Gemmata palustris: one gene and its partner. Each later gene encodes a partner of the first gene's protein in a complex. Links are inferred from orthologs where the notes say so. Each region holds a gene or a part of one and is shown in the gene's direction. Other genes may lie near its edges.

What was found. The genes of interacting proteins can lie anywhere in the genome.
Region 2: the proteins of J8F10_RS14085 (region 1) and lpxA are in contact, whole or in part, in a crystal structure (PDB 4J09), measured with the Escherichia coli proteins. The link is inferred for Gemmata palustris from one-to-one orthologs.

The regions. Positions count from the first base shown.
Region 1 is NZ_JAGKQQ010000001.1:3,427,854-3,435,775, forward strand. The notes cover bases 4,857-7,849. They hold J8F10_RS14085 (MFS transporter), read left to right. Parts: upstream 4,857-5,700; coding sequence 5,701-6,999; downstream 7,000-7,849. Other genes in these bases: J8F10_RS14075 (DUF1501 domain-containing protein), read left to right, coding at 4,857-5,014; J8F10_RS38885 (hypothetical protein), read left to right, coding at 5,011-5,682; J8F10_RS14090 (peptidyl-alpha-hydroxyglycine alpha-amidating lyase family protein), read left to right, coding at 7,194-7,849. Also shown: J8F10_RS14060 (PSD1 and planctomycete cytochrome C domain-containing protein), read left to right, coding at 1-1,950; J8F10_RS38880 (transposase), read right to left, coding at 1,982-3,151; more of J8F10_RS14075, read left to right, coding at 3,578-4,856; more of J8F10_RS14090, read left to right, coding at 7,850-7,922. UniProt on the Escherichia coli protein: Probably transports across the inner membrane the two dehydrated forms of N-acetylneuraminate (Neu5Ac), 2,7-anhydro-N-acetylneuraminate (2,7-AN) and 2-deoxy-2,3-didehydro-N-acetylneuraminate (2,3-EN).
Region 2 is NZ_JAGKQQ010000001.1:5,151,578-5,156,713, reverse strand. What follows is about bases 36-2,819. They hold lpxA (acyl-ACP--UDP-N-acetylglucosamine O-acyltransferase), read left to right. Parts: upstream 36-889; coding sequence 890-1,750; downstream 1,751-2,819. Other genes in these bases: J8F10_RS21205 (RNA polymerase sigma factor), read left to right, coding at 1,795-2,819; J8F10_RS21215 (WD40 repeat domain-containing serine/threonine protein kinase), read right to left, coding at 36-402. Also shown: more of J8F10_RS21215, read right to left, coding at 1-35; more of J8F10_RS21205, read left to right, coding at 2,820-4,311; J8F10_RS21200 (50S ribosomal protein L25), read left to right, coding at 4,484-5,125.

The DNA.
Region 1 (7,922 bases):
CTTCAGAAGCTTGAAGCAAAGGGTCTTTCGCTCGCGCCAGATGCCGATCGCGCAGCGCTCGTGCGCCGGGCGTACTTCGACCTCATCGGTCTGCCACCCGAACCGGCCGAAGTGAAGGCATTTCTCGAAGACAAAGCGCCGGACGCTTACGAGAAGTTGGTCGACAAGCTTCTCGCTTCGCCGCGCTACGGCGAGCGCTGGGGGCGCTATTGGCTCGACCTCGCGGGCTACGCGGACTCCGAAGGTAAACGCGAACAAGACCTCCCGCGCCCGCACGCCTGGCGCTACCGCGATTACGTCATCAAGAGCTTCAACGCGGACAAGCCCTACGACCAGTTCTTGAAGGAACAGCTCGCGGGGGACGAACTCGCGGACTACATGAGCACGAAGGAGATCACGCCGCAGATTTATGACAATCTCGTCGCCACGGGGTTCCTCCGAATGACGCCGGACGCGACCTGGGCGAACATCACCGGGTTCGTCCCGGACCGCATCGAGGTGATGGCCGACCAGATCGACGTTCTCGGCTCCGCGCTGATGGGCCTCACGATGAAGTGCGCCCGGTGCCACACCCACAAGTTCGACCCGATCCCGCACCGCGACTATTACCGGCTCGTCGCGGTGTTTAAAGGTGCGCTCGACGAATACGACTGGCTCAAGCCGGAAATTCGCCCCGGTATCGGCCCCGAGAGCATCGACGTTGCTCCCCCGCGCCTGCTCTCCCTTGTAACCACGGCCGAGCGCAAGGTGTGGGAAGCAAAGAACGGCAAGCCCGGCGCGAAGCCGACACCGGAACCGAAGGTCCAGGCGATCTGGGACCGCGGGGAACCGTCACCGACGTACATCTACCGGCGCGGCGATTACCTGATGCCCGGCGCGCTCGTCGGGCCGGGTGTGCCGTCCGTCCTCACGGACGGTAAGACGCCGTTCGAGGTGAAACCGCCGTGGCCGGGCGCGAAGCAGACCGGTCGGCGGCTCGCGTTCGCGAAGTGGCTCACGCGACCCGATCACCCGCTCACGGCCCGCGTGATGGTGAACCGCATCTGGAAGCACCATTTCGGCACCGGAATCGTGCCCACGCTCGCGAATTTCGGCAAAGCCGGCGCCCCGCCCACGCACCCCGAATTGCTCGATTGGCTCGCGCGCGAGTTTGTTAACCCCTCCCCAACCCCTCCCCTAAACGGAGAGGGGCTTAAAACAACTGCTGGTTCTTCCTCCCCCTTCCCTTCAGGGAGGGGGGCCGGGGGGGTAGGTTCTCCCCCTTGGAGCATCAAAGCGATGCACCGGCTCATCATGACGAGCACCACCTACCGGCAATCATCCGCGATCGTGCCCGAAGCGAAAAAGCTCGACCCCGCGAACGCGCTCTACTCGCGCATGCCGCTCGTCCGGCTCGACGCAGAAGCGCTTTACGATTCGCTCCTGTTGGTCGCGGGCAAACTGGACGAAACCCGCGGCGGCCCTGCGGACGCGGTGCAAGTGCGCAAAGACGGCCTCGTGACCCCCGGCGGGAACGCGAAGGGCTGGCGCCGACTCGTCTACGTGCAGCAAACGCGCAAGCAGCCGGCCACGCACGCCGAAACGTTCGACTTCCCGCAAATGAACCCGAACTGCATCGAGCGCCGCGACTCGACCGTTGCTCCGCAAGCCCTCCACCTGATGAACAACGGGATGGTGGAGCAACTCGCGACCGAGTTCGCCAAGCGCGTGCGCCGGGTCGCGGGTGACGATCGCGGGAAGCAGGTCGAAGCCGTGTACCTGATCGCGCTGAGCCGGTTGCCGACCGACGAGGAGAAGCAGCTCGGCCGCGACGCGATCCGCGAGTTGGCCAATACCTGGAGCAAACAACTCGCCGCGAGCAAACCCGCCAGCGATACCGTCGAACTCAAGGCACTGGCGACCTACTGCCACACGGTACTGAATTCCGCCGCGTTCCTGTTCGTGGATTAGCCGTTTACGAGCCGCGACCGCAACAGTAGTTTCAAGGCGTTGCGTTGGTTGTAAGTGTATTGTGTGGCAGGGTAATACATCGTGTGCGTGGGTATCGTGAGCGGATCCGTTGCGTGAGCCAGTCGAGCATCTCGGCCAACGGGAACTGGGCGACCCAGGCGGTCGGCGCGAGCCCGCGTGCCCGAGCGATCCGGAGCGTCAGGTACACCCACACCTGGCGCAACAGCAGGGCCACGCCCTCGAGCAGCAACCGGTACTCGGGGTTGGTGCTGGTGGTCCACCCGCGGGCCTGGTTCTTCTGCCGATAGCTGGTCTCGATCCCGAACCGCTCTCGGTACCGCCGGCGCCCCAACCGAGCCCGGTTCGCCTCCGACACGGCGGTCGCATCGCCCCACCCGCGGAACGCGTACACCCGGGCGTGCGATTCGCCCTTCCGTTGCCACACGAGCACCCGAGTCGATACCGCCTTGCGGCTCTTCTCGGTGACCCACTCCATGGTGGTGATGGTGCCGTGGGGTTGGGTGTAGCTGGCGTTGCGGCGGTTGGTACCGGTGCCCTTCTTGCGCATCGGGACCGTGTAGCTCAGGTTCCGTTCCTGCAACAGCAACAGGGTCTCCCCGCTGTCGAACCCGGCGTCCAGAACCACCCCGCGGACCGTGAGCCCGCGGGCCGCCACCTGGTCCAGAAGGGTCTGCACCTGCTGGTGCGGCTTGGTTCCTTTCGTCACGCTCATCAGCCCCACGGTGTACCGCCGGTGCTTGTGAATCAGTACCCCGGTGGCGTACGCGTGAAAGAACGAGGTCCCGGCCTTCTTGGGTCCGCCGATGATCCCCGGGGTGCTGCGATCCCCATAAAAGGGGACGTAATGCACATCGATGGCACACGTCCACCGGCGCCTCCGGTCCCGGCGCGTGAACCCCGCCACCTGGTGAAGGGCATCCACCAACCGGGCCGTGAGTTGGTCCCGGGAACCCCGGTTGGCGTGCATCGCCTGTCGCGCGGTCTCGTGGGAGAACCCGAAGTACCGGGTCACTACCGCGAACAACGTGCGGGTGGTGCCCGCGATCAACAGCACCAGGTCGAGCAACTGGGTGCGCGTGACCGACCGCTTGTAGTCGGTCCAACCCAGGGCCCGTTCCAACGTTCGGCGCGTCAGTGCGTGGACCACCGCCGGGGTGATCGTAGAGTAACCACGTCGCATGGGAGGCTCCCGTTCAAGTGCCTGAGAACCTTGAACTTAGGAACTCCCATGCGGCACTGCCAAATCACTTGAAACTACTGGCAAGGGAGCGGGAGGCGCAATAGCCCCGGCCGTCGCGGTTCGACACACGGGGAGCCACAGCACCGCTCCCTTGCGGTCGCGGCTCGTTCGATCCGCTGCGACCGGGGGTTTACGAGCCGCGACCGCAAGGGAGCGGGAGGCGCAATAGCCCCAGCCGGCGCGGTTCGACACACCGGGGAGCCGCGGCACCACTCCCTTGCGGTCGCGGCTCGTTCGATCCGTTACGATGAGACCGACAGCGCTAAAACGAGATGGGACCGGAACGAATGGAAGGTGCCTCAGCGGTCCCAGGATCAAGAACCCGCCCTTGCCGTCGCAGTTTGTCAGACAACACGGGGCCACCCGATGCGTGCTTCACTGCTCCACAGGCGCGATCTGTTCCACAGCATCCCTGGCGGGATCTTTGGCGCTGCACTCGCATCGCTCCTCGGCGCCGATGACGCACGCGCGGAAGACTCCGCGCCGTTCGCGGACCTCAAGCCCCGGAAACCACACTTCGTGGGAAAGGCGAAGGCCGTCATTCACCTGTTCCAGAACGGCGGGCCGAGCCAGATGGACCTGTTCGACCCGAAGCCGGAACTCGACCGGCTCCACGGGAAGTCCTACGCAGACAAACTCGCGGGCGAAATCGAGTTCGTGAAGAGCGCGGGCGCGATCATGCGCAGCCCGTTCAAGTTCGCGAAGCACGGCAAGTGCGGGGCGCCGGTCTCCGACGCGATGCCGCACTTCGCCGGGGCGGTCGATGACGTTACGTTCATCCGATCGATGCACACGACGAGCATCACGCACGAGCCCGCCGTGTACATGATTCAATCGGGCAAGATCACTCCGGGTCGACCGACCCTCGGCGCCTGGGTGACTTACGGGCTCGGCAGCGAGAACCAGAACCTCCCCGCGTATGTGGTGCTCGACGACCCCAAGGGCCTGCCCGTAAACGGCGTGGAGAACTGGCAGTCCGGGTTCCTGCCGCCGATGTTCCAGGGTACGCGGTTCCGCTCGACCGGTTCGCCCGTGCTGAACCTGAAGCCCGACACCGAGCGCCCCGTGCCCGTTGCGCGGGCCGAAAGTGAGCTGCTCGCCAAGCTCGACGCGATGCACAAGCGCGACCGCCCGAACCAGCCGACGCTCGATGCGCGGATCGCCTCTTACGAACTGGCCGGGCGGATGCAGCTCGAAGCCACGGACGCGCTCGACATCTCGAAAGAACCGCTCCGCGTGCAGGAGATGTACGGCATCGGGAAGGAGCCGACGGACTCTTACGGGCGCCGGTGCCTCATCGCCCGGCGCCTGATCGAGCGCGGCGTGCGGTTCGTGCAGCTTTACATCAACAGCCACATTTGGGACACGCACAGCAACATCGCGGCCGAACTGAAGTCCGCGTGCGACCGCACCGACAAGCCCACCGCAGCGCTGCTCCGCGACCTCAAGGACCGCGGGTTGCTCGACAGCACGCTCGTGGTTTGGGGCGGCGAGTTCGGGCGGTTGCCAATCGCGCAACTTCCGCCCGACAAGGACGAACGCAAGGCCGGGCGCGATCACAACAAGAACGCCTTCTGTTCGTGGATGGCCGGCGGGGGAACGAAACCGGGCCTCACTTACGGCGCCACAGACGAACTCGGGCTCAACGCGGTGGAGAACCGCGTGAGTGTCCGTGACTGGCACGCGACCATCCTGCACCTGCTCGGAATGAACCACGAGCAGCTCTTCATCGAGCAAAACGGACTAAAGGAGAAGCTCACCGGCGTCGAGGACGCGCACGTCGTGAAGGGGATTCTGGCATGACGGAGGATAAGTGGCTGGAATGCTCCGATCCAGAAACCATGCTCGAGGTTCTGCGGGACAAAGCAAGCGATAGGAAGCTACGGTTCGCGTCGGGGCAGTTTTGCCTGAATTACATCCGTCCATTTTCGCCCTGGCTACCTTGGGGCGAAATGACTCCCGGCACACTCGAGAGCGCGAAACATTCCAGTGAAGACGGCACCCGATACGAAGACCTGATAGTCGATCCCGAGAACGGCGACCTACCCAGCATCCTAATCCACGAGAATGCGTACACCGCCGCGTGGGGTACCTGGGTCGCACTCACAAGACTGATACGCAGGGCAATCTTCATTCGCAGCTATGAAGCTGAATTCAATCTCGAAGCGCTCTTCGCAGATATTGAAGCAGCAACAGGCGCGTTCAATGTTACACAAGCCGCTCTGCTCCGCGACATCTTCGGGAACCCGTTTCGGCCGGTCGTGCTCGCCCCGGAGTGGCGCACGGAAACGGCTCGCGCGCTCGCCGCACAGATGTACGAATCGCGCGAGTTCAGCGCGATGCCGATCCTCGCCGACGCACTTCAGGACGCCGGTTGCGAAAACACCGATATCCTGAACCATTGCCGCGATAGTACCACCCCGCACGTCCGCGGGTGCTGGGTCGTTGATCTTCTCCTCGGTAAATGCTGACGATCGGAACGTGACCGCATGGGAACACCAGAACCCTCCCCCGAAAACCTTCCTGCACCGGTGGCAACGAAGGACGCGACCAGCCTGCGCGACATCTCCCCGCAGCAGTGGAAGTCCGGCGCCGCCGCGTGGCTGGGCTGGATGTTCGACGGCCTCGACATGCACCTGTACGTGCTCGTGGCCACGCCGTTCGTCGCCGAACTCATCATGCAGCCGGACCCGAAGCACCCGGACGTCGGGTTCTACGGATCGTGGATCCAGGCCGCGTTCCTGTTCGGGTGGGCGCTCGGCGGCGCGTTCTTCGGCCGCATCGCGGACCGCATCGGGCGCAGCCGCGCGCTCGTCCTCACCATTCTCATGTACGCGGCGTTCACGGGCCTGGGGGCCGCGGCGCAAACGTGGTGGCAGTTGATGATCTTCCGGTTCCTCGCGGCGCTGGGCATCGGCGGCGAGTGGGCCATTGGCGCATCACTACTTTCCGAAACCTGGCCGAAGAAGTGGCGCCCGTGGATCGCGGCCGTGCTCCAAAGTGCCGTGAACATCGGGGTGATGATCGCGGCGGCGGCCGTCTTCCTGATGGCCGACCTCCCGCCGCGCTACGTGTTCCTGATCGGTGTGGCCCCCGCGCTCATTGTGTTGTGGATTCGCCGCGCGGTACCGGAACCGGAGGAGTGGGCCGGGGCGAAGCAGGCTGCAGCCGCGAACCTACCGCGGTTCTCCGACCTGTTCCGCCCGCCGGTGCGCCGAATCACCGTGCTCACGCTGCTCGTGTGCTCCTGCGCGCTCACCGCGCACTGGGCGTTCCTGTTCTGGTACCTGCAGCACCTCCGCAACATGCCCGAACTCGCCGAGTGGACCGCGGGCGCGCGGAGCGAACTGGCCGCGACCGCGATGTGGGTCGTGATCGGCACGTCGATCGTCGGGAACTTCATGGCCGGTGCGCTCGCGAACTGGGTCCGCTACCGGTGGGCCATTGTGACGCTGTGCCTCGCGTACTGCGCGGCGATGACCGCGACCTACGGTGTGCCGCGCGACCACAATTCGTTGTGGCTCGGGTTCATCGCGATCGGGTTGAGCCAGGGCTTGTTCGGGCTGTTCACGATGTACATGCCGCCTCTATTCCCGACGCTGTTGCGCACGACGGGCGCGGGCTTCTGCTACAACTTCGGCCGCATCGCGGCGGGGATCGGAACGGTGCTATTCGGGCTGTTCGCGCCGGTCGGCGACTACCGCCTCGCGCTGCTCGCGGCGGGCTTCCTGTTCATCCCCGCGGCAGCCGTCGCGCTGCTGCTGCCCGAGCCGCCGGACGAAGTTTAGTCGCTCGCCGGGTGGGTCCAGGCTCGGCACAGGCCCACCACGTCGTGCGAAGACCACCCCGATTCCGCCGCGGGTTTCGTTTTCTGCCGAAGACGGGCTGGTGGGCCTGCGCAAAGCCTTGACCCACCCTACACAGCACCGTCTGTTGCACGGGCCACAAGCGGGTGTTACGAAACCCCAATCGGACCTCTCCCATGTCCACCGATTGCCGCGAGTTCGGTTACGCGCCCGATGACCAGTGGGCGAAGCTCCCGCCCGGTTTCGACTGGAAGGAAGTGGCTGCGGTCGCGACCGATTCGCGCGACCGCGTGTTCGTGTTTAGTCGAGGCGAGCACCCGCTCATGGTGTTCGCGCCCGACGGCACGTTCCTCGAAGAGTGGGACGCGACGATGTTCGTGCGGCCGCACGGCATCACCATCGGCCCCGATGACGCCGTCTATTGCACCGACGACATGGGGCACACCGTTCGGAAGTTCGCGCCGGACGGCACGCTCCTGTTCACGCTCGGCACGCACGCCCAACCGTCCGACACCGGCGCGACCAGCATCGACTTCCGCACGATCAAGTTCGCAGGGCCGCCGTTCCACTACCCGACCAACCTCGCGCTCGCGCCCACCGGCGAGTTCTACGTCACCGACGGGTACGGTAACGCCCGCGTTCACAAGTTCGGTCCCGACGGCACGCTACTCTTCTCGTGGGGCGAACCGGGGAGCGGACCGGGCCAGTTCCATGTACCGCACGGAATCGCGGTCGATCGCGACGGTGTGGTCCACGTCGCCGATCGCGAAAACAGCCGCATCCAGTCCTTCGCGTCGACCGGCGCGTTCATCTCGCAATGGACCGACCTCGCGCGCCCGTCGCAGATCTTCATCGACCGCGCCGGACGGTACTTCGTCGCGGAACTGGGCTACCGCGCCGGGATG
Region 2 (5,136 bases), 1.7 Mb from region 1 along the record:
CAGAACCTCGTAGCCCGGTACTTGCGGTGGAACGAAGTCGATCGTCTCGCTCGACCCGAACGGCACCACGCTGCTCGGTTCCCGCCCCGGTCCCGAACCGGACGAATTCGCCAGTAGGGGCATGAACCCGGCGAGTGATGCGAACGACGAATCGGGTGTGTCTGCCCCGCCGGGGTGCGTGAACGCGACGGTCGGCGGTTCGTCGTGTGTGGGGGCCGGAGGGAAGTTGAGGGTCGCGTCCTGGCCGCCAGGGGCGTCACCGGTCACGGCCAGCACGAACCGTTCTTCGCGTTCGGTGACTGCGAGGACTACGGTGTCGCCGCACACGGGGCAAGCGGCGGCCTCTGACCCGTTCGGCGGGTGCCAGGTGTGGCCGAGCGAGCAGCGGAAACCACCGGCCATACTGGAACCTCGGAGATCGGGGCACCACCCTGCAATTATCCCCGCGCCCGCGCCCGATTCAAGCACCTGAGCGTAACCGTCGAATTTCCGCGCGGGCGTGTACCGAATGATTGCCCGATAACAGACGAATGATTCAAAAAAAATCGCCCTCTGTGCGAAGTAATTCGCCCCGGACGGGCACTTATTGGTGTCCAATCTCTCGTTGCGGTGCTCGGCGCCGGGACGCGCTGTTCCGCGCGCCCGGCGGCATATTTGTTACATCTCCATAATCGGTAAGGTTTGGTTGGCTAACAGTTTGCGAAAATTTACATGCCACACGGCGCCGGGAACGCGAGCCGCGATTGTGGAGCGGCAGAAAAGGCATTACTGTGCCGGGGGTTCTGGACGATAAGGTAAGAGCCGCGCGCAAGTTGGGCTGGTGCGCGGGCGAAGAATGGCGTATTGGACCGGACCGGGAAAGCTGGGTTCTGCCGGAAAGGATGCCGCTATGATGCGCCCCGCGCTGCCTCACGCACACCCCACAGCGATCGTTTCTCCCGAAGCGAAAGCGAATCTGCCCTCTGATGTGAAGATCGGGCCGTTCGCGGTTCTCGAAGGGCCGATTACCCTCGGCCCCGGCTGCGTGATCGGTCCGCATGCACATCTTGTTGGCCCGCTCACGCTGGGAGCGAACAACGAGATCGGCAGCGGCGCGGTGATCGGCGGCGCGCCTCAACACCTGGGTTACAAGGGCGAAATCACGTCCGTCGAGATCGGCGACGGGAACGTTTTTCGCGAGCACGTCACGGTCCACCGCGGGATGCCGGTCGGTGCCGGGCCGGGAACCGGAATCACGCGGATCGGGCACCGCAACTACTTCATGGCGGCCAGCCACGTCGCGCACGACTGCGTCGTCGGTAACGACGTGATTTTCGCGAACGCGGCCCTCATCGGCGGGCACGTGACCGTGGGCGATCGCGCCTTTATTAGCGGGAACTCGGCCGTTCACCAGTTCTGCCGGGTCGGGCGACTCGCGTTCCTGAGCGGGGCGTCCGCATCGAGCAAGGACATTCCGCCGTTCTGGGTGATGCAGGACGTGAATTACGTCCGCGGGCTGAACCTCGTGGGCATGAAGCGGGCCGGGATGCCGCCCGCGGAGCGGATGGCCGTTCGCAAGGCGTACCGCACCATTTACATGACCCGGCCGGCCCTCCCGCTCTCCGTGGCGCTCGCGCGCATCGAGGCCGAACTCGGTACGTTCCCCGCCATTCAAGAACTGGTCGAATTCATCCGCACATCGAAACGCGGCATTTGCGGCGCCCACCGACTTGTGGGGACCGGCGACGACGATGAATCTGCAGCGGCCTAAATTTTTCCTGCACGCGCGGTTGATGGTGGCGACATGATAGGGGCATGCGAACCGTCGCCGCTGTTTACCGCGAACTGATCCCGGACCGCCGAACCGACGGCGAACTGCTCGCCGCGTTCATTTCCGAACGGTCCGAACCCGCGTTTATCGAACTCGTCCGCCGGCACGGGCCGCTCGTGTGGGGCGCCTGTCGGCGCCTCCTGCCCGACTTGGCCGACGCGGAAGATGCGTTCCAGGCCGCGTTCCTGGTTCTCGTTCGCCGCGCGCACCAGGCCGCGCGGGGCGGGGCCGTCGGGCCGTGGTTGCACCGCGTTGCGGTGTGGACCGCGCGCAACGCCCGGCGCAAGAACGCCCGGCGCCTCGCCCGACAGCACGCGCTCACCGAAGACGCCCCGCGGTTCGTGCCCGATACCGACCTCCGGGCGGACATCGACGGCGCCCTGCTCGCCCTTCCCGCGCGTTATCGCGACCCGATCATTTTGTGCCACTTGCAGGGCTATTCGCGGCGCGAGGCGGCCGAGCGCCTGGGGTGCGCGGAGGGCACGCTCTCGGCGTGGCTCAACCGCGGGCTGGCGAAGCTCCGCACGCGCCTCCGTGACTTTGACCCAACGAAGGTACTTCCCGTCTTGGCGGCGGGGGCGGTGCCGGCGGCACTGGCGGCGAGCACCGCTCGCGCGGCCGCCGTGTCCACCGTTGCCGCGGTGACCGTCACCCCCGCCGTTTCCTCGATCGTCGAAGGAGTGCTCCACATGCTCTGGATCAAGAAGGCGACGGCCGCATCGTTCGCGATGTGCGCCGTGTTCGCGATGGGGATCGGTGTCGGCCTCGGTACGCGGCCGACGTACACCGGCGCGGTAGCCCAGGACGGCGATCCGGTGACGGGGACCGCGTCCAAGCCCCAGAACGACCCCAAATCGAGGCCGAATCCACAATCGCCGGCTGAAACCCTCGCGACGGTAGAGAAGCAGGCTCAGGCGGCTAAGGCGGAGTTGCTCCGCCTCGTTGAACTTCGGAAGCAAATGGATGCCGAGATTTCTTTGAGCGCGGACGAGCTGACGGTCCTGCAAAGATACATTACGCGCGCGAAGGGGAGCAAGGCGGACGAGATCGCCGTGCTGGAAAGGGCCATTCGGGAAAAGGAAGCCCTGCACCGAAACGCTCTCGTGGGCGTCGATGCCGCCAAGAAAAAAGCCGATCTCACCAAGGCGCAACCCGGGGCTGATCCGAAGGACGTTGCCGAGGACATCCAGACTTTGGAGCGATTTCAGAAGAACGCAGACGACGCCAAAGCCGCGGAGCTGAAACTGAGGGCTCTCAAAGAGGAAATCTCCAAACTCGATAAGGTCGAAAAATTGCAGGACCTGAAGGCTCTCAAAGAGGAGATTGCCAAACAATCCAAGATCGAGAAGCCGGACCTCACGAAAGAGTTGAAAGCGCTCAAGGATGAAGAACTTGTTCTGCGAAACAAACTCAAGCTGGCGACCGACCTGAAGCTCAAGGAAGAGAAACTTGGCGCACAAAAGGGCACAGAGAAGCCGGCCGCAGCGAAAGAGATTGCCGCACTGGAAGAAGGGATTCGGGCCAAGGACGCACAGCACCAGGCGTTCCTCGTGGCGATCGAGGCCACTAGTGCTCAGGTAGCAGAGGCGCAAAAGCGCCTTGAAGGGCTCAAGGCAACCGGAGGGGCGAACGCCGAGTCCAAAGCTCGCGAGCACGCAAAAGACCTGGAACGCGCGATACAAATCGTGCAGCGCCTCCAAGAGGTCGCGGACAAATCTGCAGCCGAACTGAAGTCGCTCAAAGACCAACTCGCCAAACTGAAGAGTGCCAAGCCCGCTCAGGAACAGCGCACCGAGAAAGAGATCAAAGAAGTCAAAGAGAAGCTCCAAGAGCGTAACAAGGACAAAGAGCCCAAGGTCAAAGAGGCCAATCAGGACAAGGCGCTCGCCGAGATCCAGGCGCAACTCGATCGACTGGTGGCCGAAAAGCAGCGGCTCCTCGTCCAATCGAAACTCTACGAAAAGCAAATCGCGGATGCGGAAGCGGCCCTCCGGGACCACCAGCGAAAGGCCCAGGCGATGCTCGCTGAGAAGAAGGCTGAGGCGGCCAAGAAAGCGATCGCGGGCGGCGGTGGGTACCTCGAACTCACCGTCGTCAGCAAAGCCGGGGCGTTCGAGTTCACCGTTACCGAAGTGCCCGCCGGTGACGGTAAGGCTCGTGGGCTCCAAGCGAAGTTCGGCCCGGTTACGACACGCGACCCTGCGGCACTCGCGCTACTGTTGGCCCGCGCGAAGAAAGACTCCGCGGGGCCGCAAGAGGTCCGCGTCATCGTGCAACCGCAAACCGTGCTCGGGGCCGGACCCGTGGCCGCGCTGGAAGCGTGCGACAAGGCCGGGTACAAGACCGTGAAGTACACCGGATACGTCTTCGGCGGCGGCTTCGCAACGGAACTGAAGCCCGACCAGAAGGGGGACGTCCGCGGCTACAAGCGGTACGAGGGGACCGAGGTCCGGCCGAAGGAACTGGCGGAAGAAATCACCGAGGGGCTGCGCCGGTTGTAGGGCCGGTTTTTCCGGCCCGCCCTTGTCGGTCGGTCGTCCGCTCGCCATAATCTCTCCTACCAACCGCGAGGCGGTTCCCTACCGGAACCGCTTCCTGTCGTTTGTAAGTGCGGGATCGACGAGGGTAGCGAGCGCGAAGCTCGCGAGAGTAGTTGTCACGCGAGGAAATAGCATGTCCGACAGCGTTACCCTCAAAACCACTGCGCGCACCGAGAGCGGTTCCCGCGCCGCGATCAAGCTCCGCAAGCAGGGCCTCGTCCCCGCGATCGTGTACGGGCACAAACTCGAAAACGCACAAGTCGCCGTGAACGCGGAAGAACTCGACCGCGCGATCCGCATCCAGCACGTCCGCGTGCTCGATCTGGACATCAACGGGAAGGTCGAGACGGTCCTCATCCGCGAACTGCAGTGGGACTACCTCGGCAAGCAGATGATCCACGTGGACTTCGAGCGCAAGGACCGCTCGGAACTCGTCCGCGTGACGGTGCCGGTCGAACTGCGGAACGCTCCCAAGCAGACCGGGGGCGGCGTGCTCGATCAGCCGCTGCACACCCTCCACGTCGAGTGCCCGCTCGGTAGCATCCCCGAAGCGATCCGCATCGACATCACCAATCTCACGCTCGGCCACCCGATCCACGTTCGGGAACTGACGCTGCCCGAGGGCGTCAAGGCCCTGGAAGTGCCGGAAGCCGTCGTCGTGCAGCTCAAGCTCCCGGGTATCGAGCCGGTCGCGACCGCCACGGTCGAGCCGGGCGCCGGCCCCGAAGTCATCAAGCCCGAGAAGAAGAAGGGCGACGAGGACGACGACAAGTAACCGGAGCGGGG